DNA from 3 places in the Bacteroides sp. OM08-11 genome. Region 3 is predicted to be linked to each of the others. Evidence: riboswitches for the same ligand, from Rfam matches in the RefSeq annotation. Region 3 holds a riboswitch; each other region holds the start of a gene.
The links. Region 3 has a riboswitch for cobalamin ahead of DXC10_RS14440 (cysteine-rich CWC family protein). Riboswitches for the same ligand answer to the same signal wherever they lie in the genome.
Positions count from the first base shown of each region.

Region 1: another riboswitch for cobalamin. It lies ahead of DXC10_RS08755 (tryptophanase); the one in region 3 lies ahead of DXC10_RS14440 (cysteine-rich CWC family protein).
Region 2: another riboswitch for cobalamin. It lies ahead of DXC10_RS13710 (cobalamin biosynthesis protein); the one in region 3 lies ahead of DXC10_RS14440 (cysteine-rich CWC family protein).

Region 1 covers NZ_QSTJ01000004.1:59,811-69,871, forward strand. The annotation lists gene DXC10_RS08750 (ATP-binding protein) at 1-855, shown strand, start outside; cobalamin riboswitch at 1,177-1,383, shown strand; gene DXC10_RS08755 (tryptophanase) at 1,658-3,031, shown strand; gene DXC10_RS08760 (4'-phosphopantetheinyl transferase superfamily protein) at 3,041-3,670, opposite strand; gene DXC10_RS08765 (gliding motility-associated protein GldE) at 3,675-5,006, opposite strand; gene DXC10_RS08770 (single-stranded DNA-binding protein) at 5,030-5,491, opposite strand; gene mutY (A/G-specific adenine glycosylase) at 5,562-6,602, opposite strand; gene DXC10_RS08780 (HU family DNA-binding protein) at 6,778-7,053, shown strand; gene DXC10_RS08785 (Rne/Rng family ribonuclease) at 7,337-8,911, shown strand; gene DXC10_RS08790 (iron-containing alcohol dehydrogenase) at 9,021-10,061, opposite strand, start outside.
Region 2 covers NZ_QSTJ01000008.1:38,966-49,026, reverse strand. The annotation lists gene bioA (adenosylmethionine--8-amino-7-oxononanoate transaminase) at 1-2,290, opposite strand, end outside; gene nrdG (anaerobic ribonucleoside-triphosphate reductase activating protein) at 2,417-2,917, opposite strand; gene DXC10_RS13715 (anaerobic ribonucleoside triphosphate reductase) at 2,929-5,136, opposite strand; cobalamin riboswitch at 5,415-5,635, shown strand; gene DXC10_RS13710 (cobalamin biosynthesis protein) at 5,690-6,658, shown strand; gene DXC10_RS13705 (TlpA disulfide reductase family protein) at 6,820-7,920, opposite strand; gene DXC10_RS13700 (30S ribosomal protein S16) at 8,044-8,583, opposite strand; gene DXC10_RS13695 (Na+/H+ antiporter NhaC family protein) at 8,741-10,048, opposite strand.
Region 3 covers NZ_QSTJ01000009.1:19,428-29,488, forward strand. The annotation lists gene DXC10_RS14410 (RNase adapter RapZ) at 1-1,021, shown strand, start outside; gene DXC10_RS14415 (nucleotidyltransferase family protein) at 1,027-1,779, shown strand; gene DXC10_RS14420 (putative transporter) at 1,752-3,440, opposite strand; gene DXC10_RS14425 (acyl-CoA carboxylase subunit beta) at 3,543-5,075, opposite strand; gene DXC10_RS14430 (biotin/lipoyl-containing protein) at 5,078-5,593, opposite strand; gene accC (acetyl-CoA carboxylase biotin carboxylase subunit) at 5,609-7,120, opposite strand; gene DXC10_RS14440 (cysteine-rich CWC family protein) at 7,086-7,334, opposite strand; cobalamin riboswitch at 7,400-7,607, opposite strand; gene nrdG (anaerobic ribonucleoside-triphosphate reductase activating protein) at 7,692-8,156, opposite strand; gene nrdD (anaerobic ribonucleoside-triphosphate reductase) at 8,140-10,061, opposite strand, start outside.

The DNA.
Region 1 (10,061 bases), on a different contig from region 3:
ACGGATTTCATCAACAAGGCACAAAAACGTCCGTCCGGCAAGGAAGAGAAACGCATGTCCGTCAATATCAATAAAAACGGACGCATCTTTATTGTGGAGTGTATTATCTTTCAGGATTTAAGTTTCGAGATTTCCATCAATGATATTACTCTGGAAGAAGAACAGATACGGATGAAACGGCAACTGACTCAGAACATCGCCCACGAATTGAAAACGCCCGTAAGCAGCATTCAGGGATATTTGGAAACCATTGTAAACAATGAAACCATCTCCCGAGAGAAAATGCAGACTTTTTTGGAACGATGCTATGCTCAAAGTAACCGTCTGAGCCGTCTGCTACGGGACATTTCGGTATTGACACGCATGGACGAAGCCGCCAATATGATCGACATGGAGAAAGTGGACATCAGCATGCTGGTGACCAACATCGTCAACGAAGTATCTTTAGAGTTGGAAGAAAAACAAATAACTGTTGTCAATTCCTTAAAACCCAACATACAACTGCGAGGCAATTATTCTCTTCTCTATTCCATTTTCCGTAATCTGACGGATAACGCCATTGCATATGCGGGAACGCATATCCACATCCATATCAGCTGTTTCCGTGAAGATGAGAACTTTTATTATTTCAGTTTTGCCGATACCGGAGTAGGCGTATCACCAGAACATTTGAACCGCCTGTTCGAACGTTTCTACCGGGTGGACAAAGGACGTTCACGCAAACTTGGAGGTACCGGACTAGGATTGGCTATCGTAAAAAACGCCGTCATCATACATGGAGGAACAATATCCGCCAAGAACAGCCAAGGCGGAGGACTGGAGTTCGTGTTCACATTGGCTAAAGAGAAATACTGATGCATATCAGGCAATATACCCCACTATATTGAAAAACGTATATCAATCTGCTGATAAATATATATTCTCATCAGGAGAAAAGCACACCATCCTAAAGATAAACTATATCTTAGCAGCCGAGATGCAAATCTCAGCTGCCGAGATGGCCATCTTAGCCGCCAAGATATATATCCCGGCGGTTGAGACGAAGCTTAATTATGAGGTTAATATCTCCTTTAGCGTACAAAAACTATCTTATGAACGGATTTGTACCATCTTTCCAACGGTATCATCCCACTGACATTTAATATATTCATAAACTTGTTTTCTCCCAAATTCTTCTTATCTTTGCAACGCATTGGTTTGCCATTTTTTCTTTCAAAGATGGCAATTAAAAGGGAATCAGGTGCAAATCCTGAACAGTCCCGCTGCTGTAAGTTTCATGCAATGTTACAGACAACAACTCTCTATACCACTGGAAGCATGCTTCCGGGAAGGTGTTTGTAACAGAAACGAGTCAGAAGACCTGCCATGCAACCATTTATCATTGCTTTCGAGGAAAAAGCGTTGAGTCTAATGAAGCCGGACAAATCGTCCACATCATTTCATTCATCAAACCTGATTCAGAGAAAGTAAAATTACAATAAACTCTGCCAAGTTTATTTGAATAGTGTCCGGTCGAAGTGATTTCGCCCGGACATTTATTTTACAAAAAGTAAGATCAAATATTGTTTTATAGCTATTTTATAATTATATTCGGCACACAAAAAGTAATTAACCTACTTTTCAATGACCTATTGTCAAATACTAAAAAGAAAAGATTATGGAAATCCCATTTGCCGAATCATGGAAAATCAAAATGGTGGAGCCTATCTGTAAAAGTACCCGCCAAGAACGTGAACAATGGTTGAAAGAAGCCCACTATAACGTCTTTCAACTCAAATCGGAACAAGTTTATATCGACCTCATCACCGACTCCGGTACGGGTGCCATGAGCGACCGTCAATGGGCAGGAATGATGTTGGGTGATGAAAGTTATGCCGGTGCCACTTCCTTCTTCAAACTAAAAGAAGTCATCACCCGTCTGACGGGTTTTGAATATATCATCCCCACCCATCAGGGACGCGCTGCAGAAAATGTACTGTTCTCCTATTTGGTTCACGAGGGAGACATCGTTCCCGGAAATTCTCACTTCGATACTACCAAAGGACATATAGAAGGACGTAAAGCAACGGCATTGGACTGTACCATTGACGAAGCCAAACAAACACAACTGGAAATTCCATTCAAAGGCAATGTAGATCCGGTTAAACTGGAAAAAGCTTTGCAGGAACACAATGACCGTATCCCGTTTATCATTGTTACTATCACCAACAATACGGCCGGCGGGCAACCCGTTTCCATGCAAAATCTACGCGAAGTTCGTGCTGTTGCAGATAAGTATGGCAAACCTGTATTATTCGACTCTGCACGCTTTGCCGAAAATGCTTATTTTATAAAAATGAGAGAAGACGGCTATAGCGAAAAAAGCATTAAAGAGATTACTCGTGAAATGTTTACCCTTGCTGACGGTATGACCATGAGTGCCAAAAAGGATGGTATCGTAAACATGGGTGGATTTATCGCTACCCGCCGGAAAGACTGGTATGAAGGGGCTAAAAGTTTTTGTGTACAATTTGAAGGATACCTCACTTATGGTGGTATGAATGGTCGTGACATGAATGCGCTTGCCATCGGTCTGGATGAAAACACAGAATTCGATAACCTCGAAACCCGTATACGCCAAGTGGAATATCTGGCTCAAAAGTTGGATGAATACGGGATACCTTACCAACGTCCGGCAGGAGGTCACGCCATCTTTGTAGATGCCCCCAAAGTTCTGACTCATGTTCCCAAAGAAGAATTTCCGGCACAAACCTTAACCATTGAACTGTATCTGGAAGCTGGTATCCGTGGTTGCGAAATCGGTTATCTGCTTGCCGACCGTGACCCCGTTACTCGTGAAAACCGCTTCGACGGCTTGGATTTGTTGCGTTTGGCTATTCCTCGCCGGGTATATACCGACAATCACATGAATGTGGTGGCTGCCGCCCTGAAAAACGTATATGATAAACGCGAAAGCATTAAGCATGGAATACGTATCGCATGGGAAGCTCCATTGATGCGCCACTTCACCATACAGTTAGAAAGACTGTAAACAGTGATTTTACAGACTCATAGTCAGTACAAAATCCGGATATATATAATAATGAATTGAATAGTGCATTTTCTCTGCTGTACGATATTCTTCAGCGGAGAAAATGCCTTGTCGGTCTACCGTAAATGGGAAAATACGCAAATGTTCCCGGAAATCGACTTCGGAAGCATTCATACATTTAAACATCGTTTCCTTTGCCGACCAGTAAAGCAGCAAAGACCAAATATCAGTTCCCTGAAATGTTTCCGGAATTTCATCATCACGCATGAATTTATGCGATACACGCCTCACCCGTTCACCGTATTGCTCAATATCGATTCCAACCTCATTCCCCGGTGGTCCCAACAGTACTGCAACATATCCTTTGGTATGCGAAATACTGATAGAAGCAGAATTGTCCGGCAAATAAGGTTTACCGTTGGAATAATAAGCAATCTCTTTTTCTTCTCCCAACAAAGTATACAGTAACACACGAACTGCCAACCATTCCAAACGACGATGACCGGCAGCAAACCGTTGCATACTTTGCCTGTAATATTCCTGATGAGGAAGACAAACAAGCAATTCTTCCAGTGTTTCATCCATTTTCCAAATGCCCCACCGGCAGGCAAATTCTGTATTTTGAAAAAAAAGAGGCACGTTATCAGTCAAGAGTTGAATTGATTGTGAATTTCACTTTCAAGATACGACGGTTATCCATTTCGAGAACTTCAAACTCATAACGGTCATAAGTAACTTTCTCGTGAAGTGCAGGAAACTCTCCTTTCAACTCAAGCAACAGCCCTGCCAGAGTATCGGCATCGCCAGCCACCTCATCAAAGGTTTCTTCATCTATTTTGGTTATCTTATAGAAGTCCGTCAATTGCGTTTTCGCTTCAAACACCCAGGTATGGTCGTTAAGAATTGCATACGTACGTTCTTCATCATCATATTCATCACGTATCTCACCGACAATTTCTTCAATGATATCCTCCATCGTGACAATACCCGATGTACCTCCAAACTCATCCACCACAATAGCAATATGAATTTTATTCGCTTGAAAGTCACGTAACAAGTCATCAATCATTTTAGTCTCGGGAACAAAATAGGCCGGACGTATCAATGACTGCCAACGGAAATTATCGCCTTTATTCAAATGAGGAAGCAAATCTTTGATATACAACACTCCCTTAATATTATCACGTGTTTCCGCATATATCGGAATACGCGAATAAGCATTTTCTACAATACATTTCAAAACTTCTTTAAAAGGGGTACGTATTTCCAGATCGACTACATCCAGACGAGAGGTCATAACTTCTTTAGCTGTCTCACCACCAAAACGTATAATACCTTCCAATATATTATTTTCTTCAGAAAGTTCCGCTTTATCCGTCAATTCCAATGCATGAGACAATTCGTCTACCGAGATATTATGATTTTTGCGTACAAAGTGTTTATTCAGGAAAGAAGTGGAACGTACCAACAAAGAAGATAGCGGATAGAATATGGAACGGCAAACCATAATACCAGGAGCAGCAAAACGACAGAAAGCCAACGTTTTCTGCGCAGAATAGATCTTCGGCATAATTTCACCGAAAAGCAGTAACAAGAAAGTAAGAATAACCGTCAGCACAATAAACTCGGCAATCACCGAATGAAATTGAACTACATTCATAAAGAAAAAGTTACAAAGCATGATAATGGTTACGTTTACAAAATTGTTCGTAATCAATATTGTAGCCAACAACCGTTCCGTATCATCCAACAAATTACGGATTTTCTTATCTGAAGAGTGTTTTCCCTCTTCAATAGTACTCAAGTCTGATGGAGAGAGTGAGAAAAAAGCAATTTCGGAAGCCGAAGCAAAACCGGAAACAAGTAAAAGCAAACTCGCCAAAATAATAGCTATAACAGCCGAAATAGAGGGAGCATGTACGGATATACCGTTAAAAACATCTGCCAATTGGCATAAATAAGCGTCTGGGTCCAAAGAATTTGGTTTTAGTTAAACAATTAGAACGGTAAATCGTCCGTTGAATTATCTTGCGCAGGAGCATTTTGCGGGATAGGTTGCTGAGTTGCAGATTGTCCGCCCATACCAGCCTGAGGGGTATATGGAGCCGTTCCCGGCACTGTGGCACCTTTAGGTGACAACATTTCCATTACATCTACGAAAATCTCTGTGACATAGCGTTTAGCACCTGTCTGGTCATCGTAAGAACGGGTACGTATTTTACCTTCTACATAAAGTTTGTCCCCTTTATGCACATACTTTTCTGCTGTTTCTGCCAGTCCGCGCCAAAGAACGAGATTATGCCATTCCGTACGATCCGGAACCTGAGTTCCATTCTGCAAAGTATACCCTCTTTCGGTAGTAGCCAAAGATAAAGTTGCAACAGCCACACCACTATCAAGATACCTCACTTCTGGATCCCTACCGACATTTCCCAACAATATCACTTTATTTACTGACATAAGCTTGTTATTTTAATTTGCTGCCAAAATTAACGAGAATAACAACATCATGCAAGAATACAGACAACTTTTATACATATTTCTCAATGAATGCATGTACCAGACGTGATATCGGATATTGTCCCAAATCTTCGGTTCTGATACATTGATAACCCGAAAAAGATTGTGACGTTTCAGGCAAAACCACTTCATAAAAGTTCGTATAAATCACCCGGTGTGACAAAACATGTTTCACATTCCGGAGAATAGAACGGACTTCGGGTTTCTCTCCTTCTGCAAAAAGTGAACGGAACTGAGAACTTTTCACAAAGTCTTCTTCCGATAAATCTGCCTCTGTCTCTATCAACGGCAGTTCGAACAGGTTTTTCCAAATGTCGTTTTCCGTTCGTTTATGTATAAAAGTACACGCACCCATGCGTACATATATATAATTAAAATAGCGATTGCTCGTTTTCGTTCTATGTTGTTTTACAGGTAATTTCATCACCTGGCCTTTTGCCAGAGCCGAGCAACTGTCTGCCAAAGGACAAAACATACAATTAGGAGATTGCGGCGTACACTGAATAGCTCCGAAATCCATTATGGCCTGATTGTAAATGGCAGGATGTAATTTATCCAACATTTCGTCTGCCAAAGTTGCAAACAGCCTTTTCCCTTCCGTAGAATCTATAGGAGTATCAATACCAAAATAGCGAGAAAGTACCCGATACACATTACCATCAACCACCGCATAAGGTTGATTGTAAGCAAAAGAACAAATCGCGGCGGCCGTATAGTCTCCTACTCCCTTCAATGCCCGTACTTCCTGATATTTTTTGGGAAAGACACCATTCATACTCTTAGCAGCAGCATACAAATTACGGGCACGAGAGTAATAACCCAGTCCCTGCCAATACTTCATCACTTCATCCTCCGAAGCTGAAGCCAAAGCTTCTACATCGGGAAAACGACGTATAAAACGAAGGAAATAATCATACCCCTGCACCACTCTGGTCTGTTGCAGAATAATTTCAGATATCCATATCTGATAAGGATCAGTAGTCTCCCGCCAAGGTAGTTCACGCTTGTTTTCCTCATACCAATCCAGCAATGTTTCAGTCAATATACTCATGTTGAAAACAGCATTTTAAGAAGACAAAAGTACTGTTTTTCAGTCTAAGAAAACTTAATGCCGCGACTTTTTTAGAAAATTGTCCGAAATATATTTTTTAGAGCCACGGAAAAGCTATATATTTGCAGTCCAAAAAATTAGGAAACAATAGTAATAATATTTTTTTTTAAGAGAAATGACTAAAGCTGACATTGTAAACGAAATTACAAAGAGCACCGGAATTGACAAAGTGACAGTACTTGCAACCGTTGAAGCGTTCATGGACGCAGTGAAGGTATCTTTATCAAAAGATGAAAATGTTTACCTCCGCGGGTTTGGTAGTTTTGTAGTGAAAAAGAGAGCACAAAAAACCGCTCGTAATATTTCCAAAAACACTACTATTATCATTCCGGAACATAACATTCCGGCTTTCAAGCCTGCTAAAACATTCACCATCGCTGTGAAGAAATAATAAACAATAGTATTAACCCATAAAATTTGAAGCTATGCCAAGCGGAAAGAAGAAAAAAAGACATAAAATGTCTACGCACAAGCGTAAAAAAAGACTAAGAAAGAACAGACATAAAAGCAAAAAGTAATTTTTAGTCTGACGGACAAAATAAAGAACAAACTTGTGAAGCATATTATCTCGCGAGTTTGTTCTTTGTTTAAAAGAACAAAAGTAATCAGTAACAAGTAGCATTCTTTGCTACCAATTACTGACTGCTAAATAATAATTAATTAAAGCAATTATTGTGACAAGCGAACTCGTTGTAGACGTACAGCCTAAAGAGGTTTCCATCGCACTGCTCGAGGATAAGAGCCTGGTGGAACTCCAAAGTGAAGGAAGAAACATTTCCTTTTCTGTGGGCAATATGTATTTGGGGCGTGTCAAAAAACTGATGCCCGGCCTGAATGCATGCTTCGTGGACGTGGGTTACGAGAAAGATGCTTTTCTTCATTATTTGGACTTAGGTCCTCAATTTAACTCGTTAGAAAAATACGTAAAGCAAACTTTAAGTGATAAAAAGAAATTAAATCCTATTACAAAAGCGACCATACTTCCCGACCTTGAAAAGGATGGAACCGTATCCAATGTACTTAAGGTGGGACAAGAAGTAGTGGTGCAGATTGTCAAGGAACCCATCTCTACCAAAGGACCGCGGCTGACTTCCGAACTTTCCTTTGCCGGAAGATATCTCGTACTGATTCCTTTCAATGATAAGGTTTCTGTATCACAAAAAATTAAATCAAGCGAAGAACGTGCCCGCCTAAAACAGCTGCTGATGAGCATCAAACCGAAAAATTTCGGTGTCATCGTGCGTACTGTTGCCGAGGGGAAACGGGTTGCAGAGCTTGATGGAGAGCTTAAAGTATTACTGAAACATTGGGAAGATGCCATTACTAAAGTACAGAAGGCTACTAAATTTCCGACTCTGATTTACGAAGAAACAAGTCGTGCCGTAGGACTATTACGTGACTTGTTTAATCCTTCTTTCGAGAACATCCATGTAAATAATGAAGCGGTGTTCCACGAAATAAAAGATTACGTAACACTTATCGCCCCCGAACGGGCAGGAATTGTAAAACTGTACAAAGGAGAACTTCCTATTTACGACAATTTCGGTATCACCAAACAGATCAAGTCATCATTCGGTAAAACCATTTCATATAAAAGTGGTGCCTACCTGATTATTGAGCATACTGAGGCGCTTCACGTAGTAGACGTGAACAGCGGTAACCGCACCAAGAATGCCAACGGACAGGAAGCCAACGCACTGGAAGTGAACCTGGGAGCTGCCGATGAACTGGCCCGCCAATTACGACTAAGAGATATGGGTGGTATCATTGTAGTGGACTTCATTGACATGAATGAAGCCGAAAACCGTCAAAAGCTTTACGAACGTATGTGCGCCAACATGCAAAAGGACAGAGCACGTCATAATATTCTGCCACTCAGCAAATTCGGTTTGATGCAGATTACCCGTCAACGGGTACGTCCAGCAATGGATGTAAATACTACAGAAATTTGTCCTACTTGCTTCGGCAAAGGTGCCATTAAATCGTCCATTCTCTTTACGGACACTTTAGAGAGTAAAATTGACTATCTGGTCAACAAATTGAAGATTAAAAAATTCTCGTTACACATCCACCCGTACATCGCTGCCTATATCAATCAAGGCCTTATCTCCCTGAAACGAAAATGGCAAATGAAGTACGGATTCGGTATCAAGATTATTCCCAGCCAGAAACTCGCGTTTCTGCAATATGTATTCTACGACCCGCAAGGGGAAGAGATTGACATGAAGGAAGAGATCGAAATCAAATAAAAAAAACGGCGGAGCAAGATTAATACTCCGCCGTCTTTTTAAAACAAAATATCATTTTTCCTAAATCTCCCTGCACATGTAGTTTCTAATGAAAGCCTACAATACCTTATCACAACGCCAAACGATAAATCTCTTTACTATTCTCTTTTGTCAATTTCACATAATTGCCAACTAACTCGCCTTTATTACGATGTAGGTTATCTGCCAAACGATCGATATCAGGATGATCAATACCCAATTCTTTAAAGTTGACCGGCAACCCCATATAACGGAAGAAATGTTTTAATCGGGAAATACCTGTCAATGCCATTTCTTCTAAATCATCTGATTCGGGCACATTAAAAATACGGTTGGCAAACTGGGCTATTTTTCTCGGATTATGCTCTGCCATGAAAGTCATCCAGGCCGGAACAATCACTGTTAAACCTGCACCATGTGTCACATTGTAAATAGCACTGACTTCATGTTCCAGAAAATGGGACGCCCAATCTTCTTCACAACCTACACCACAAATTCCATTATGAGCGATAGTACCACACCACATAATATTGGCACGCGCACCATAATCACCGGGATTTTGTTTCACACAATAAGCCTCTTTGATAATAGCCAGCAAAGTACCTTCACAAATACGATCACTGATTTCCACATCTTGCGTATTGGTAAAGTAACGTTCCATAATGTGTACCATCATATCGGCAATACCACAGGCTGTTTGAAAAGGCGGCAATGTATAAGTAAGTTCAGGGTTCATAATAGAAAAAACAGGACGCAACAACTCTGGCACCCGAAGGCTTAATTTTTGAAGAGTCGCAACTTTTGTTATTACCGAATTTCCAGATCCTTCACTGCCCGCAGCTGGAATAGTCAGTACAACGGCTACTTTCAAAGCTTTCGTTACTTTTGCCTTACCAATAAAGAAATCCCAGAAATCACCCTCATAAGGCACGCCAGCGGCAATTGCTTTAGCAGTATCAATCACCGAACCACCGCCAACCGGAAGAAGCATATCTACTTGCTCACGACGGCAGATATCAATGCCTTCATATACTTTTGTATCAACCGGATTGGGCTGAATACCACCCAACTCACAATATTCAATATCAAATTCCTGCAGAGATTGTTTCACTCTATCCAATAAGCCACTCCT
Region 2 (10,061 bases), on a different contig from region 3:
TGGTTTCAATAACCCCGATAGCTCCTAATATCCGTACGTCCGCTACTTGTGGCAGGTGACGGGCAGGTTCCAGCTCTTCTTTCAGTTGTGCTTCGATACGTGATACTTTTTCTTTCCAGTTATATTCACCGGATGTCAGTAATTTCACTGAAGCACATGCCACGGCACATGCCAATGGATTTCCCATGAAAGTAGGGCCGTGCATAAATGCTCCCGGAGCATGGTTAGAAATGGCATCGGCCACTTCATTTGTTGCCAGTACCGCAGACAGTGTCATATATCCTCCCGTCAGTGCTTTACCAATACACATGATGTCCGGTTCTGTCCCCGCATGTTCCCAGGCAAACAGTTTCCCTGTACGTCCGAATCCGGTTGCTATTTCGTCAAAGATGAGCAATAAACCATGTTTGCGGCACAACTCTGCCGCTTCACGCAAGTATTGAGGATGATAGAACCACATACCTCCTGCTCCTTGTACAATGGGTTCCAGTATAAGTGCCGCCAACTCTCCGGAGTGTTGTTCTATCGTTTCTTTCAATGGAACGATATCTCGCGGATCCCATTCCCCGTCATATCGCGAACGAGGTTGCGGTACGAAATACCGGACGGGTAATGCCGAACCAAACAGGGAGTGCATACCTGTCACTGGATCACATACGGACATGGCATTCCAAGTATCTCCGTGGTAACCACTGCGTATGGTCACAAAATTGGTCTTCTGCTTCAACTCGCTTTGCGATGGGGTGGCTTGGCTTTTCGCAACCCAATACTGTACCGCCATTTTCAGAGCTACTTCCACCGCTACCGATCCCGAATCCGCATAGAATATTTTTTGCATGGAAGGAGGAACCAAAGGCAACAGTAATTTACCGAGTTCTATCGCCGGATCGTGGGTTAGTCCGCCAAACATTACGTGCGACATTTTTCCGAGTTGTTCCTCTGCCGCTTTGTTTAATGCCGGATTGTTGTATCCATGTACGGCACACCACCATGACGACATACCTTCGATAAGTGTTTGCTTGCCGTTCGGGGCTTGCGGCGTTTCAATGGTAATTGTTGCCCCTTCGGCATGCTTCACCTTATATACGGGCAGTGGATTGGTGGTCGATGTGTAAGGATGCCACAAATGTTCCCGGTCGAATTGCGAACCGTTGAACTGATATCCCGCTTCTTCAACCAGCTTTTTGTCTTCCGAAACCTTTGAGCCGAGAGTGGTCAACAAATCGCCTACGATGGCAGAATTAATTCCGATATAAAGAGATTTCTTTACCGCTTCTTTACTGAGTTGGGAACGTCCTCCCGCAAAACGAAGATAGGCTGTAGGATTGATAAAGCGGAAAAGGGCGATGGTAGTCAGTACTTCTTCTTCTGTTAGCGGTTGCTGATTTTCGAGCGGTGTGCCGGGGATAGGACTGAGTAAATTGATAGGAATGGATTGCACTCCCAATTTTTTCAAGGTGAAGGCAAATTCGATACGTTGTTCCATCGTCTCTCCCATACCGATGATGCCACCGCTACAAATATCCATACCTGCATTGCGGGCAGCCTGGAGCGTGTGTAGTTTTTCTTCCTGTGTGTGGGTACTGCATAAAGTAGGGAAATAAGAAGGTGCTGTCTCCAGGTTACAATGATATCGTGTAATGCCGGCTTCGTGCAGAACCCTTAACTCGTCCTCATCCAACAGGCCCAGTGAAGCACACAGCTGGATAGACGAGTGGCGGCGCATGTGGCGCACCGTATCGCAAAGTTGTTCAATTTGTTGGGATGAAGGTTTGCGTCCGCTGGTTACGAGGGAGAAACGGTTGACATCTTGTTGTTCATTGTATTGTGCCTGTTTCAGGCATTCTTCAGCGGGCAGCAGGTTGTAGATTTCGGCTTTCGTGTGGTAGTGGGCAGATTGTGCGCACCATTTACAATTTTCGGGGCATCGTCCTGATTTTGCATTGATGATGGAACACATGTCGAATTCGCGCGGCGCGCATGCGACGGTAATTTCGTGTGCGGCGGCGTACAGCGCTTCACGATCGGCCATATTGGCCAGCCAGACTGCTTGGTCGGGCGATATGTCTATGCCTGACAATATCTGGGCTTTTAATTCATTTGTAGTCATAATTTGGATATAATAGGGGAGAGTCTGAACCGAATTTTGCTTACGCAGCGAACTGTCTGCTACATTTTTCCGCAGGTAGCCAATCGTGACTTGGCGGCCTATGCTGGCAAATGCGGCATAAGTTTTCCGGCTCCAGCGGCGGAAGCGTATCGTCTTCTTATTGGCTTGTTTTTTATGCATGGTGTTCAGAATCCTTCGTTATAAATTCTTTTCGTGGCACAAATGTAGGAAAAATATTCTGATGGGATGCCGTCTATAGAAGTTAATTCAAAATTCACAAGAAAGACTTGCCGGGAAACTAAGCCGTTAAATTCCCGGATTGTAGTTGTAGTTCACGGTTTTGTTTGCTTTCAGTGACGCTTGTACGTCAATCAACCGTTGGTTACTGCTGCCACGGAAGTAAAGGCTCTCATCGCGTAGCTCTTTTCTGAATTTGCCGTCTACCAGCACATCGATATATTCCAGTAACTTTGCTTGCCGAGGGTTACGTAACAGATTTTCAAAGGTATATCCCGTATAACACCATATGTTTTTCCGGCTTTTGATTTTGATGGCCGATGCCAACTCTGTAAAACCTTCCGGCTGGAACATCGGATCACCGCCGCTGAAGGTCACATCCGCAAAATTGTCGGCAAGTACTTTTTTCAGGATCTCGTCCGTACTCATCCAGTATCCGCGATGGATGTCCCATGATTCGGGGTTGTGGCAGCCGGGACATCCGTTAGGACATCCGGCTGCATAAATAGCGGTACGGAAACCGGGACCGTCTACAGTAGTATCTTCTAATATGTCGAGAATAGAAATCATTTTTTCAACGATTAATGATGAGTGATACGGTCGTTTAACTCCGCAAGCTTGGCTTGGTTCCAACGATCGGTAGTACCTACCAGATAGCCAGTGATACGTTGTAACTTGTCGATATGTCTGCTTCCGCATTTCGGACATTCTTCCAGATTGGCAGTAGAATTTTCGTATCCGCAGTCCAGGCAACGGTTACGGTTGTGATTGACAGAGCCATAACCGATATTATAACGATCCATCATATCTACCACACGCATAATGACTTCCGGGTTGTGCGTGGCATCTCCATCCATCTCTACATAAAATATATGCCCGCCGCGCGTCAGTTCATGGTAGGGAGCTTCCACTTCAGCTTTATGACGGGCACTGCATTTGTAATATACAGGTACATGGTTGGAGTTGGTGTAATAATCACGGTCTGTGATACCCGGAAGGATACCGAACTTTTTACGGTCTATCCGGGTAAATTTGCCCGATAACCCTTCGGCCGGAGTGGCCAATATGCTATAATTATGCTGGTATTGGTCGGAGAACTGATTGCTGCGGTCGCGCATGTAGGTCACGATTTTGACTCCCAGCTCCTGAGCCTCTGTCGATTCGCCATGGTGTTTTCCAAGTAGTGCAACCAGACACTCGGCCAAACCGATAAAACCGATACCCAATGTACCTTGATTGATAACCGGGGCAATGCTATCGTTCGGTTTCAGCTTTTCGCTACCTATCCATAGGGCAGACATCAGCAAGGGGAACTGTTTGGCGAATGCAGTCTTCTGGAATTCCATACGTTCGTGCAACTGGCGTGCCGTAATCTCGAGCATGGAGTCCAACTTGGAGAAGAAGCGGGCGATGCGTTGTTCTTTATTCTCTATATCCATACATTCGATGGCAAGGCGGACGATATTAATTGTGGAGAATGAAATATTTCCACGTCCGATGGAGGTTTTCGGTCCGAAACGGTTTTCAAAAACACGTGTACGGCATCCCATTGTGGCTACTTCGTGTTCGTAGCGTTTGGGATCATCAGCTTTCCACTCCTCACTTTGGTTGAAAGTAGCATCAAGGTTCAGAAAGTTGGGGAAGAAACGGCGGGCGGTTACTTTGCAGGCAAGCTGATAGAGATCGTAATTACGGTCTTCGGGCAGATAACTTACTCCTCGTTTTTTCTTCCAGATTTGGATGGGGAAGATGGCTGTTTCTCCGTTTCCCACTCCTTGATAAGTACTTTTCAGCAATTCGCGGATGATACAGCGTCCTTCGGCAGAGGTGTCTGTACCATAGTTGATGGAGCTGAATACCACTTGGTTACCTCCACGGGAATGTATCGTGTTCATGTTATGGATAAATGCTTCCATAGACTGATGTACACGGGCTACAGTCTTGTTGACGGCATGTTGGACGATACGTTTCTCATCAGACAGTCCGTCCAAGGGTTGTGGCAGATAGTCCGTCAACTCCTTCTGATAAAGGTGGGAGTAATCCTTGCCATACAATTCCTCCAGGTTTTTGATTTCTTCAATATAACTTTTACGGACGTACGGAGCCAGATAGAAGTCAAAAGCGGGAATAGCCTGTCCGCCATGCATTTCGTTCTGAGCCGTTTCCAATGAGATGCAACCTAAGATACTGGCGGTTTCGATGCGTTTGGCAGGACGCGACTCTCCATGTCCGGCAGAGAAACCGTAGTTAAGGATACGATCTAACGGATGCTGTACACAGGTCAAGCTCTTCGTGGGATAATAATCTTTGTCGTGGATGTGCAGGTAGTTTTGGCTGACGGCATCCAGAACATCATCACTCAACAGGTAATCGTCTACAAACGGTTTGGTGGTTTCACTGGCAAATTTCATCATCATCCCCGCAGGAGTATCTGCGTTCATGTTGGCATTTTCACGAGTGATATCATTGGACTTGATATTGATGATTTCCAGAAAGATATCACGTGTCTTAGCCTTGCGGGCGATGCTGCGTTGATTGCGGTAAGCGATGTATTTCTGTGCGACATCCTTGCGGCTGCTTTTCATCAGTTCTACTTCTACCATATCCTGAATAGCTTCTACCGTCATCTGCGGCTCTCCTCTGAAAGAGATGTGATCGGTGATCTGATGAATTAACTGCAAATCTTCTCCTTTGTCCGTATGGAGCATGGCTTTACGAATGGCAGTCACTATTTTTTCTTCATTGAAACCGACAATACGTCCGTCACGCTTGATTACCGTTTGTATCATTACCGTTGCTTTTTTAGATTTTATTGTTTTACTTAATTGAGTGGACAAAGATATAATAGTTCTCTATATGATTTTCTTTTTGGAAAACTTTTGTGTGATTAAAAATGGTTAATATGTTGATAACCAAGTGTATTTGTTTGTTGAATGGAAAACTTTATTTTAAATGAGATGATTATAAGTAAACTTTAATGAAAATCGTATCATTCGATGATGTAAAATTGTTTTGAATTTATAAATGAAAAAAGAAAAGTCTACTTATGTGTTTTCAAATACTTTAGTTATATTTGTAGCGAATTGGTTTGCTTATGGCTTTCGCTATTTGCAATTAAAAGGGAAACGGGTGTAAGTCCCGTACAGTCCCGCTGCTGTAAGGTTTCATATTAAACATTTCAGTAATTACCTCCTGCCACTAATGGTTTTTCGATATTGGAGAATGATTGGGAAGGCTGCTCGAAATGGAAATCAAGTCAGAAGACCTGCCATTCTTTAGTGTTCTTTTGCTACTCGTGGGATAGAGCAGAAGGTGAATTTTTAATTTCAAAAAAGAACGATTATGGAAAAATTGTCTCCCCCGTTCAAAGTTGATATTGCAGGGACATTGTGGGCACCAGCTACATTGAAAGATGCATGGGCGCAGTATCAGAAAGGACAGATTAGTTTAAATACCTTGCAGGCCATCGAAAATGCTGAAATACGCAACCTTGTCGAACGTCTTAAATCCGAAGGAATGAAAGTCGTTACAGATGGAGGCTTTCGTAACCGTGATTTCCTTGAAGGCTGGGAAGGACTTGGCTATAAATCGCATACCGGTGATTTTGCATCCAAAGTTCTGGAATTGACCGGAAGGGTTAGCCTGTCGCATCATCCCATTCTTGATGATTATACTTTTCTGACAGGGATTGTTGTCGGGGATGTATTGGCGAAGCAGCATATACCATCTCCGGGAAAATTACTCACCAAAATTCTTCGTGAAATTGACGCTTTGCAGTTGGAACGGATTTATCCGGATATAAATGTATTGTCGGATGACTTGGCGGTAGCCTACAAGAATTTATTATCAGCACTCTATAATTTAGGATGTCGTTATGTGCAGTTTGATGGTGCGAAATCTCTTTTGATGGATGAGGCTGTCCGGCTGAATAACCGGGTGTTGCGTGAACGGCCGGACGGATTGTTTGTCGCTTTTCATGCAGCGACAGATATGCTGATACGGCTTCATGGAGCCGATGCATATTTTCTGAATTATGATTGCGGCATTTGCGACCGTAGCCGTCTGTTGTGGTTTGTCCGTGAAAAAGAAGCTGTATTTGGCTTTGTAATTTCCTATTATCCGGAAGAAGATGAGCTGGATGAGTTGCAGGCGAAAATAGAGGAAGTATTGAATTATATTCCATTGAAGCGCTTCACGCTTTGTCTGCCCGATGCGGATAGCCTTCTTCATCTTTCTGATACCGATGAAGAAAAACAGTGGCAGACGGTGAAACTGGGGATGGATATGGCAGAACGGATATTTTCTTTCTGAGATGCCACACCTTATGGAGGCAAATGCCACATCTTATGGGAGTAAATGGTGTATTTCATTGGAGCTAATCCTACATATATATACAAAAGCCTCGCATTAATTAATTTAATGCGAGGCTTTGATTATGTAGAGGGGCCGGCCTCTGTTTATCCGGCTTCCACTTATTTTATGACTTCCACTAATTTCTGTTGCAAACCGTCACCGTGCAAGCCGCGTGCAATGATTGTTCCGTCACCGTCAATCAATACGGTGTGGGGAATGCTGCTTACAGCATACAGTTTGGCACCTTCGCAATTCCAGTATTTCAAGTCAGACATTTGCGGCCATGTGATATTTAGCTTTTCGATAGCTTCTTTCCAAGAGTCGGCGCTTTGGTCTAAAGAAACACCTACAATCTCGAAATTCTTATTCTTGTATTGGGCGTATGCTTCTACCAGGTTAGGCATCTCGCGACGGCAAGGACCACACCAGCTCGCCCAGAAGTCAACGAGCACTACCTTACCTTTTCCAACGTAATCGGACAGTTTCACTGTCTTGCCTTCCGGTGTCTGCATTTCAAAATCTGTGAATTTCTGTCCTACAGCAGTAGCCTTCATCTTTTCAACGTTGTCTTTGATTTTGACGATGATTTCATCGTTTTCGTATGCGGCAGGAATTTGCGGCATCAACGGATCAAGATCGGCTACATCCATATAGTAGAAGTTCTGTTTCAGCAAATGTACACCTACCGGATTGGTGATGTTCTTCTGAATGCCTGCTTTGGTAACTTCCATCATCTTGTTTTCCAACGCCTCCATTTCTTTTCCTTTGGCTTCGCGTTGCTCGTCGGTCAAAGTTGTGTCGGACATCGAATTATAGATAGCCATCATCTGGCTGTTCAATCCATTGAGCTGGGTTCTGATTTCCTGATAGGCGTCATTGCTGGGAGTACCTGTTGCGGAATCTTCTTCTCCGGAAGTCAGTTTTACATTGATATTTCCGTTTTCGAGGAAGAAATCAATGGTCATCATACCGTCTTTGTCGGCAGCTTGGTAAGTGATGTAGCGGTTGACTGCGGTATCTTGAGCACCTTTGAAGGTAAAAGTTCCATTAGTGATGACGGCTGAATCCAATTTAACGGGTTGACGCCCTTGTATAGTTTGCAGATAAACAGTGTCGCCATCGGCAGCACCCTCTACAGTTCCGGTTACGGTGTAACCCTTGTTGCTGTTACAAGCTGCGAATACAGCGGCGACAGCGAGCAGATAAGTAATTTTTTTCATTGTTCATTCTTTTAATAAATAATTTTTGTAGGGGACAAAGATAATAATAAAAAATCCCCTCCGGCATAACCGGAGAGGATTTTATGTTTTGTTGTCCCATTTTTATAGGGATGCTGTGCTTTTTTATTCAGCGGGAGCTTCTTCAGCTGGAGCTTCAGTTGCTTCTTCAACCGGTGCTTCAGCAGCAGCCTTAGCAGCTTCTTCAGCAGCTTTCTTTTCGGCCAATGCTTTAGCTTTTACTTCATTTACTTTCTTTTCGGCTTCGAGACGTGCTTTTGCTTCAGCTTTTTTGGCTTCTTCTTCTTTAACCTTCAAAGCAGCCAAACCACTTTGTTTGTTGTTTTTCCAAGCTTCGAATTTAGCTTCTGCTTCTGCTTCGCCGAATGCACCTTTAGCTACACCACCAAGGAGGTGCTTCTTCATGTAAACACCTTCACGGGAAAGGATGTTGCGGACAGTATCGGTAGGTTGTGCACCTTTCAATACCCAGTCAAGTGCGCGGTCGAACTTCAAATCTACTGTGGCGGGATTGGTGTTGGGATTGTAAGTACCAATCTTCTCAATAAATTTACCATCACGTGGCGCTCTTACGTCTGCAATTACGATAGAGTAGAAAGCGTAGCTTTTACGTCCATGTCTTTGCAATCTGATTTTTGTTGCCATTTAATTAAAATGTTTTTAGTTAATGATTTGAATTATGCTACTATCTCGTAATAGCGGGTGCAAAGGTACGGAATATTTATGAATTATGAATTATAAACGATGAATTATTTTTCGGATAACCTATTATCACCCAACGTTTATTATCAATACTTCATTTTCAAGAGTATCTTTTCGGATACCTTATCAATATAGCCAATATGGCGAATGTACCCATACAGAAAGGATAGTACAGGTTGCCGATAATGCTCAGTGGCGATATGCTTGCTAGTCCTGCCGCTATCAGCATCTGTGCTCCGTATGGAATGATGCCCTGTATCAGGCAGGAAAATGTATCCAGTATGCTCGCTGTTTTTCTGCGGTCCAGATGAAAACGTAGGGCGATGTCCTTGGCAATAGGTCCTGTGGTGATGATGGCGATTGTATTGTTGGCGGTGCAGAGATTGGCTATGCTTACCAATACCGCAATACTGAATTCTGCTCCGCGTTTACCTTTGACGTGCCGTGTCAGACGTGATATAATGAAATCTATTCCTCCGTTATAACGGATTGTCTCGAGCATACCGCCCGCCAACAGGGTGATAATGATGAGCTCGCCCATTCCTGTGATGCCCGTTCCCATCGCTCCGAACCAGTTGAAGAGGTCCATCCCCGTACATAATCCGATAATTCCTGTGGAGATGATACCGAGCAGCAAAACCACCATCACATTGACTCCCGCTATCGCGGTACCCAGTACGATGAGGTAGGGAATTACTTTCATCCATTCTATTTCCTGTATTTGCGGTGAAGCCGATAAGGAAAATCCCCGGAAGATGTAGATGCCCAATACGATAAGTGCCGCCGGTACTACGATCATAAAGTTCACCTTGAATTTGTCTCTCATCACGCAATTCTGCGTCTTGGTGGATGCGATCGTCGTGTCTGAAATAAACGAAAGGTTATCTCCGAAAAATGATCCTCCTACGACGATTGCCACTATGTAAGGAAGGTCGATGCCGGTCTTTTCCGCCAGTCCCACGGCTACCGGCGTAAGAGCCACGATTGTTCCTACACTCGTCCCTATGGAAAGCGAGATAAAACAGGCGGCAATAAAAATGCCTGCCAACAACAGGTTGTCCGGCAGGATATGTAGCGTAAGGTTTACAGTGGCATCAATGGCTCCCATCTGTTTAGCACTTTGTGCAAAGGCGCCGGCAAGGACGAAAATCCAGATCATCAGCAATATATTCTTATTTCCGGCACCTACCGAAAACTGGTAAATACGTTGCTCCAGTTTCAATCCTCTGGTGATGGCGATAGCATAGCAGGAAGAAAGCAGGAACGCTACCGTAATAGGTACTTTATAGAAATCGTTGACAAGCAGTGATGTCACCAGGTAAAGACAAAGGAATACTACCAGTGGGCTCAATGACCACCAGCCTCCTTTGTGTCTTGAGGTGGTCTCTGTATTTATATTTGTAGACATATAAAAGATTATT
Region 3 (10,061 bases):
TTATCCGCAGGCCGAGTTTAACAGTCGTTCAATTTTATGGGATTTGAACTACTTTAAATATTGTTTTCTGAAAGCCACAGGTATGGACTTCCAGGAAGACCGTCTGGAAGATGATTTTCAAAAAATGTCCGATGTATTACTTCGCAATAGTTCGGCTACTTTTATGTACCGTGACTTCCAAAGCCGTAATGTCATGATCAAAAATGGCGAACCTTGGCTGATCGATTTTCAAGGAGGACGTAAAGGTCCCGTTTACTATGACGTAGCTTCATTTTTGTGGCAAGCCAAAGCAAATTACCCCGAGAGCCTACGCAAAGAATTGCTGAAGGAGTATATCGAAGCGTTACGTAAATATCAGTCTGTAGACGAAGTATATTTTTATGCGCAACTCCGTCATTTCATTTTATTCCGCACTATGCAAGTATTGGGGGCATATGGTTTTCGGGGGTACTTCGAGAAAAAGCCTCACTTTATTCAAAGTGTACCGTTTGCTATCGAAAATTTGCGTCAGTTGTTGCAGGAGCCCTATCCCGAATATCCATATCTTTGTAAAGTACTGCGCGAACTTACCGAATTAAAACAATTTACCGATGACCTGCAAAAACGTCGTTTAGTGGTGAAGGTTATCAGTTTTGCCTATAAGAAAGGTATTCCTGAAGACTCGTCCGGTAATGGTGGTGGATTTGTATTCGATTGTCGTGCCGTGAATAATCCCGGAAAGTACGAGCGATATAAGCCTTTTACCGGATTGGACGAACCGGTTGTTCGTTTTCTGGAAGATGATGGGGAAATCGCCACTTTCCTTGAACATGTGTATGCTTTGGTAGATGCATCTGTAAAACGCTATATGGAACGTGGTTTCACAAACCTATCTATCTGTTTTGGCTGTACCGGTGGGCAACACCGTTCTGTATATTCAGCACAACATTTGGCTGAACACTTAAATCAGAAGTTTGGGGTACAGGTAAACCTTATTCATAGGGAACAAAACATCGAACAGACATTTAAATCGAAACAATAGTATTAATGAAAGCCATGATTTTCGCCGCCGGTTTGGGTACCCGCTTACGCCCACTGACGGATAATATGCCCAAAGCACTCGTTCCGGTAGCTGGTAAACCCATGCTGGAACGAGTGATATTACGATTAAAAAAAGCCGGATTCGATGATATCACCATCAATATTCATCACTTTGGAGGGCAGATTGTCGAGTTCCTTCATGCCAATAATTCCTTCGGCTTAAACATCCATATCAGCGATGAACGCGATATGCTGCTTGATACTGGCGGCGGTGTCAAGAAAGCCTGTCCCTTTTTAGATGGTAACGAACCGTTTCTCGTTCATAATGCAGATATCCTGACTGATATAGATTTGACAACCTTCTATCGCCATCATCAGGACAGTAATGCAGAAGCAACTTTACTTGTCAGTGAAAGAAAAACATCCCGTTATCTCTTATTCGATGATAGTTATAACCTGCATGGATGGATAAATAAGTCTACCCAAGAAATAAAACCGGAGGGATTTAATTTCCACGAAGGAGATTATAAAGAATTAGCATTTGGCGGCATACATGTTATCTCTCCTTCCCTTTTCCGCTATATGAAAAATGAACAGTGGACAGGAAAATTTTCTATTATCCCATTTTACCTGTCCATCTGTCAACATATACCTATACAAGGTTATCCGCTCCAAGGTTTCCAATGGTTTGATATAGGAAAACCGGAAACATTGGCAAAAGCTGAAGAATACTATGCCAATGCTAATATCAATATCTGAGCAGTGAGTACCCGCAGGAACATTGCTAATGGATAAACTGTGGCATATCCCACAGCGGGTGCATCACAAGAAGTCAGATCTGAAGAATAAGCTAATGCAGGAGGATTGGTATTTGTACCTGACAATACTCCTATCAGAGTATAATAATTCAGTTTCCAGGCAAATCGCCCTATCAAACCTCCTATCAATAGAGGAACTACAGTAATTATAGCGCCATAAGCTATCCAAACATATCCTCCTTCATAAATAATGGTATCTACAAATCCTTTTCCTGCTCCTAAACCCACACAAGCCAAGAAGAGAGAGATACCTATTTCTCGTATCATCAAATTGGCACTCATTGTCGTATAGGTTATCAATTTGTATTGAGGACCGAAACGGCTGATAAGTATCGACACAATCAGCGGACCACCTGCCAAACCCAACTTAACAGGTTGAGGAATACCCGGAAACATAAAAGGAAGACTACCCAGAATACAGCCTAAAGCAATACCTAGAAAAATGGGTATTAAGTTCGGATGATTCAGTCGTTTCAACGAATTACCCAATATCTTTTCCGTATGACTAACGGCTAGCTCACTGCCTACAATAGTGACACGGTCACCCATTTGTAACTGAAGCTGAGGAGCAGCTACCAAATCGACACCAGAACGGTTTACCCGTGTTATATTGGCACCGAAATTATTACGTATCTTTAATTGTGCCAAAGACTTTCCATTCAATTCCGGCTTTGTAATCAGAATACGGCGAGATATTAAATTTTTATCTGATTGTTCCCATTCAACATTAATTTTTTTACCAAAAAAGGCTATAATAGCCTCTACATCAATTGGATTAGCAATAAACAAAATTTCATCTTGTACATGTAGTACAGTATCTGCATTTACCAATTCAGCCTTTCCATCTCCTTCGTGATGACGTATACGTGAGATAACGAATGCCCGGTTTAGTAATGGTTTGATATCTTTGATTTTCTTTCCTTCTACCGCTTCATTTCGTATTTGAACAGAAATGGGACGTACAGTCAATTCTTGTAAATGTCCCAGTCCACGGTCAGCTTCCATTTCTTCTTTTGCCGTATTAATGTGGAGAAGATATTTCAACGCGAGTAACGCTAAAATACATCCAATTACACCTAGCGGATAAGCTACTGCATAACCTAAAGCAATTTCAGGAGCATCTATCCCGTTCAAGTCGCTATTTGCTTGTTGGGCAGCGCCCAAACCGGGAGTATTGGTTACGGCACCGGAAAGAATGCCTACCATGGTAGTAATGGGAATACCTGTAAAGAAATGAAGTATAATGGTAATCAATACACTAACAAATACGACTAACACAGTCAGCATATTCAGAGTGAATCCACCTTTTTTAAAGGCGGAAAAGAAACCGGGTCCAACTTGCAAACCGATAGAATATACAAATAGTATTAAACCAAACTCCTTCAGAAAGTGAAGTAAATGTTCATCTAAATTAAGATTGAAATGTCCGAATATAATGCCTACAAATAATATCCAGGTAACCCCCAAAGAGATACCGGCAATCTTCACTTTCCCCAGCATGATACCGAAAGCAATGACTAGTGATAAGATAAGTACGGAGTGTGCCACTCCTCCACCCCATAGATGAGGATATCCTTCGAACAAATTTCTTAACAATTCCATAAAATCAGCATTTTATATGTTTTAATAATTAAAACTCAATAATATATCCCCGCAGAAATCACTTCTCCGGGGATACCATTCACACATTTTTTTAATAACTATTTATAAAGGCATGTTACCGTGTTTTTTCGGTGGGTTACTTTGGTTCTTATTATGAGCCATTTCTAATGCCTGCACCAATTTGTAACGGGTGTCACGCGGCATAATAATTTCATCAATAAAACCACGTTCAGCAGCACGATAAGGGTTAGAAAATTTTTCCTTATATTGCTCAATTATATCTTTTTTCTCTTCGGTAGAAGCTTTTCTATAAAGGATGTTTACAGCACCTTCAGCTCCCATTACAGCAATTTCTGCTTGTGGATAAGCTAGATTTACATCAGCACCAGTCGGTTTACTGGACATCACAATATACGCCCCTCCATACGCTTTGCGTGTAATCAACGTTATTTTTGGAACTGTCGCTTCTGCATAAGCATACACGATTTTTGCTCCGTGACGAATAATGCCATTATGCTCCTGCATTGTTCCCGGCAAAAATCCCGGTACATCCTCAAAGGTTATTAATGGAATATTGAAGCAATCACAAAAACGTATAAAACGGGCAACCTTATCAGATGCATCAATATCGAGTACTCCAGCCAGATACGCAGGCTGGTTGGCGACAATTCCTACTGAACGCCCGTTGAGACGGCCAAAGCCAATGACTACATTCTTGGCAAAATGGGGCATTACTTCAAAGAAATATTGATTATCCAATACCGGCTCTACGACATCCTTAATATCATAAGGCATATTTGGATCTTCCGGAATGACTGCTTGTAAAGCTTCTACCTGACGATGAATATCGTCCGTACAGGGTTTGAAAGGTGTATCTTCCATATTATTGGATGGCAAAAAACTTAGAAGTTCGCGAATACTCATCAAAGTTTCTTCTTCGTTATTACACATGAAATGAGTCACTCCACTCTTACTGCTATGTGTATAAGCACCACCCAATTCTTCTTTATCCACTTCCTCATGAGTTACGGCTTTCACTACATCTGGCCCTGTAATAAACATGTGACTTTGTTCTTTTACCATAAAAATAAAATCAGTCAATGCCGGAGAATAACAGGCTCCACCGGCACAAGGACCAAGAATTGCAGATATTTGGGGAATGACTCCTGATGCTATTGTGTTCTGATAGAAAATGGAAGCATATCCCGCAAGGCTATTTACACCTTCTTGAATACGCGCTCCTCCCGAATCATTCAATGCAATCACCGGAGCACCATTTTTTAGTGCCAGTTGTTGCACCTTGACTATCTTAGTCGCATTCATTTCACTCAATGAACCGCCGTGAGCTGTAAAATCGTAAGCATAAACAAACACAAGCCGACCATCTATTCTACCGTAACCACTCACCATACCGTCACCGGCTATTTGTTTTTTTTCCATACCAAAATCGGTACAACGATGATTTACAAATTTATCCAACTCATTGAAAGTCCCTTTATCCAGTAAAAAGTCAATGCGTTCACGTGCTGTCATACGACCGGAAATATGTTGCTTTTCTATTTTCTCTACCCCACCACCCAATGAGGCACGTTTATCCAGTTCTTCAAACTGTTTATATATATCTTCTCTATTCATGGTTATTCTTCTTTAATAAGCTCCAATTCTATCAAAACCTGATTGGCATTTACCGGTTCATCTTCGTTCACCAGTATATTTTTTACTACACAATCCGCACTCACTTTGTAGTTACTTTGCATCTTCATGGCTTCCAATACTACGACAATATCTCCCGCAACCAATTGGTCACCAACATTCACAGGAATACTTACGACTTTACCCGGCATGGGAGCTATAATCTTATTATCCTGTTTCTCATCCGCACCTTTTCTCATGCGCAGATACTTGGCTTGCGTATCTACAATATCTACATGATATGAACGGTTGAGCATACTTACATCATAACTCTTCCCTCCTTCTGCGCGCACTATTCCGGCATTGAACGAATTACCGTTGTGTAGAATAGAACAGCTTCCGTTTTCTGCCATTACAATATCTACATCATATGGTTTACCATCAATGGTTAACTGTACTTTATTTCCATTTTTACTGACCAGTGTAACATCTGCTGTCCGGTCTCCAATATGTATTTCCATTTTCTTATCAATCAATTAAATTCTCAGTACACCCTTCTGCAATCCGAATTCTCTCCAGCGACTAATAGGGCGTCCGTCTGGAAGTTGTCCCGACGTATTTTCTTCCAGATTAACCAGATAATCTATATAAGCGGCAATCATGGCAATATTTTCCAGTTCATTGTTAGTTGTATTAGTGCGAACCAACATGCGGGCATTTTTTCCAATAAACAAGGTATTATACTCGCCTTTCACAAAGTCCGGTACATACATGATACGTTTCAGATAAGCCAGATTTGTTTTCAATCCTGTTATCTTATATTCATACAACACGCGTCGCATACGTTCGATGGCATATTGGCGGGTTGTTGCCCACACTATCAATTTACCAATCATCGGATCATAATAGATAGGTATTTCGTACCCCTCGTACACATAACTATCTATACGAACTCCGATCCCGTTCGGTTCCGTCAGTTGTTTGATGATACCCGGTGAAGGCATGAAGTTATTTTCCGTATCCTCTGCACAGATGCGGCACTCTATCGCATGACCACGTTGAAATAAATCTTCTTGTTTAAGGTGTAAAGGTTCGTTATTAGCAATCCTGATTTGTTCTTTTACTAAATCTACGCCAACCACCTCTTCTGTAATAGGATGTTCTACCTGTAACCGGGTATTCATTTCAAGGAAATAGAAATTCCTGTTTTTATCCACTAAAAACTCAATGGTACCTGCACCGGAATAACTTACAGCTTTGGCCGCAGCAACAGCCTTTTCTCCCATCTCTTTTCGTAGATCTTCAGTGAGAAAAGGTGACGGACTTTCTTCCACAATTTTTTGATTGCGCCGCTGTACCGAGCACTCGCGATCGAAAAGATGAATTACATTCCCATGATTGTCGCCCAAAACCTGAAACTCGATGTGATGAGGTTCCTCTACAAACTTTTCCAGATAAACCGTATCATCACCGAAAGATGACATCGATTCGGAACGGGCTGTATTGTATGCTTCCACAACTTCATTTTCACTATGAATAAGCCGCATACCTTTGCCACCGCCTCCCATAGATGCCTTCAACATCACTGGATAACCTATCTTATTACAAACACGTATTGCTTCTTCAGCATTCTGTAAAGGTCGTTCTGTTCCGGGAACTACCGGTACCCCGGCGGCAATCATTCGTTTGCGGGCAGCGATCTTATCTCCCATAGCTTCCATCGTTTCAGCCGAAGGACCTATAAAAATAATACCTTCTTCCTTACAACGACGTGCAAAATCTGCATTTTCAGACAGAAAACCATATCCGGGATGGATGGCGTCTGCTTTACTGAGTTTAGCCACAGATATTACTTTCTCAATATTCAGATAACTATCTTTAGCTGTAGTTCCACCTATCGGATAGGCTTCGTCAGCGTAGGCTACATGATGTGACGTACGGTCGGCATCTGAAAAAACGGCTACGGCAAGCATTCCCATTTCTCGGCATGAACGCATAACACGCAAGGCAATCTCACCCCTGTTGGCTATCAGTACTTTTTTTATCATTTCGTTTTTGCTTAATATATTGGGGATTTTTTCCGCTTCTGTAAAATGCATCTTTTACTTCATCCAGACAGCGCGGACACAAACAGTCCAGATAATTCTCTTTTAAATACATACGTTGCTGTAAGTCCAGCTGTACCGTTGTACAATGACATTGCGTTATATTGTCGTGCATACACTGGAATGTTGCACCACAACGTAGACATACCTTTTTCATAGGCATCCCTTTTAAATTTTAATGTTAATCTAATCTTTCGGTCTGTCTTCCTAACCCACGAGCAAAGGCAACCTTTAATGAATGGCAGGTCTTCTGACTAACTCCTATCTTGAAACCTTCCCGATATATAAACACAATATCAGTGGTAAAAGTTCTTTTTCAAAATATTAAATAGAGCTTCACAGCAGCGGGACTGTTCGGGATTTACACCCGATTCCCTTTTAATTCGGATGACAGAATAGTTCATCCGAAGCCAATTCGGCGACAAAGATAAAGGAAAATCTAAATTAATTGAGAATAGATTTATAAAAGTCTTTTCTTTTATCACAGGTATTGGTTGTTTATTAGAGGGAGATTTTATGTTTGCCGTTTAAAACGGTATGTAATGTCATTGAAGATGCCATTATCAATGCGATATAGCCGTTGGTTGGTACGTTCAGACTTCAGACCGCCAAGGCTTTCAACATACGGACCTAATTTAATATACCGGAAATACTTTGTATCAAAACCGGCAGGTAACTCAGGTTTACCTGAATACCATCCGACTTTAATAGTAAATCGATTAGAAAGAAATAGAGCCAGTCGTTCCACTTCGGCAGGTTCGGCATCCCCACCCATAAAACAAACACAAGTGATAGAATTACCATACTTTTCAAGAAGTGCCGACAGACTCTCTTCCGTCAGTGACTCTCCAACATTCTTCATTAGATAAGCACTATGGCAACCCTTACATTTGTTGGGACAGTTGGAAATATTGATTGCCAACGTCACCTCATCCGGTATTTCTTGAAAAACGATATCATAATCAGTGTAGCGGAGCATAATATCTTCGTGCAGCCTCCTTTTGCCGTGGTTGTGAGAAATTACTTACGCGTTTCATATAACCTATTATACGAGTCAGATAATCAACATTATTACTATGGCACTTCGGACACTCTTTCAGGTATCTTTTATCTATATGCTGGCAATCGTTACAAATTGTATTCGGAATATTGAAAGTAAAGTAATTACATCCTTCACTTGCAGCCACACGAAGTAATTGCCTATATTGTTCCTTGCTCAAATGTTCCTCCAAATTCATGTGCAGTGCCGAGCCACCCGTCAAATGTTCTATATAACGACGACCATGCAGACGGAACTTATCTACGATATTCAGCGAAGTATCTTCCACAATGTAAAAATAGCTGTTATAACAATCACGGAATGTCTCGAAACCAGCTTCTTTATCCCATTTGGCATGTTTCACACCCACATTTTCAGCAGGAATCATTTCACAGTTGAATAACAAATCTTTTGTACGATATTTCTTATTATATTTTTCAATAATACTCAATATTTCCTGTACAAAAGCTTCATACTTGGGATTGTCATTAATATCTATACCCATAAATTGCGCAGCTTCCACCAAACCATTCACACCGATTGTCAAATATTGACGTCCCATATTGATATAACCGGCATCAAACAATGGAAGCATACCCTTGTTTTGTAGTTGTTTCAGGTTCTCATTGTAAGCTATCTGTACTTTATGAACAAGATCCACAACTTCTTCGAGAAAGAAATGGTAAATCAAACCGGATTTTACGGCATGTTGTATACAACGGTTCAAGTTTATCGTCAACACACTTTTTGAACCGGTAGATACACCACCTGCCCCCAAAGTATAACTAAATCCATTATCTTGAATTTCGTTACGCAAACGGCAGCAGCTGCTCAGAGAATCGGCATTATCACTCATATAGGTAAAGAACGAATGTCCTTCAGCATACATTTCTGCCGTGAAATCACCATACTCCTTATCCAATACATCTCCATCTTTTGTTAGTAGCGCCATGGTTTCTACCGGGAAGGTAAGTACTGTTTTAGTACGTTCCTTATTGAACCATTTCATAAATCGTTTCTGCAACCAACTTAATGAGCTCCAGTCAGGTTTACTACCGTCTGGAAATACAAAATGTTCAAAAAGGCTATTGAAATAATATTTATCATAATAAGCTACGTTCCAGAATACAGCCTGAAAATTCCGGGCACCCGTGGGCTGATTAATGGAATAGACCACTTGTTCGAAACAATCCGTAATTACTTTGTCTATTGTTCGTTGCCTGGTAGAGAGATCTACAACTTTATCAGCATGTTTATAATAATCTTTACCGAATTCTTTACCAACAAAATAATTCATATACATCAGAAACTCCGGTGTGGCACAAGCTCCGCTTAACATGCTGGATACGATAAACACCATATTGATAAAACCTCCACAGAAAGATTTCAAATTTGTAGGTGCCGTTGAATTACCACCGATCGACATAGTGCCACTTATCAGCCATGGATACATGGTGATACTTGCACAATAATTCGCCAGACTGGTTTCATCATTTTTATATATAAAGTGGTTATTCAGTAATTCAATATAACGGTCAGAGATTTCTTTGCCATACATATCCTTCAGGCGATCAGTCAGCAGGCGACGATTTAAACGAATAAAATTAGCTTTAGGCAACTCACCGATTAAAGTAGCCACATTCTTATTCTCGACATTGGCGTTGGCATCATACTTACTTCCTGTGGCAGGATTGGAAGCATCGCAATAGTCCAACAAAAAACGAAGTTTATCACGTACTTCCCGATCTTCCAAATGTTTCTGGCGGTATAACATAAACGATTTGGCAACAGCATAATAATGTTCTGCCATCAATGCTACTTCTACTTGATTCTGAATTTCTTCTA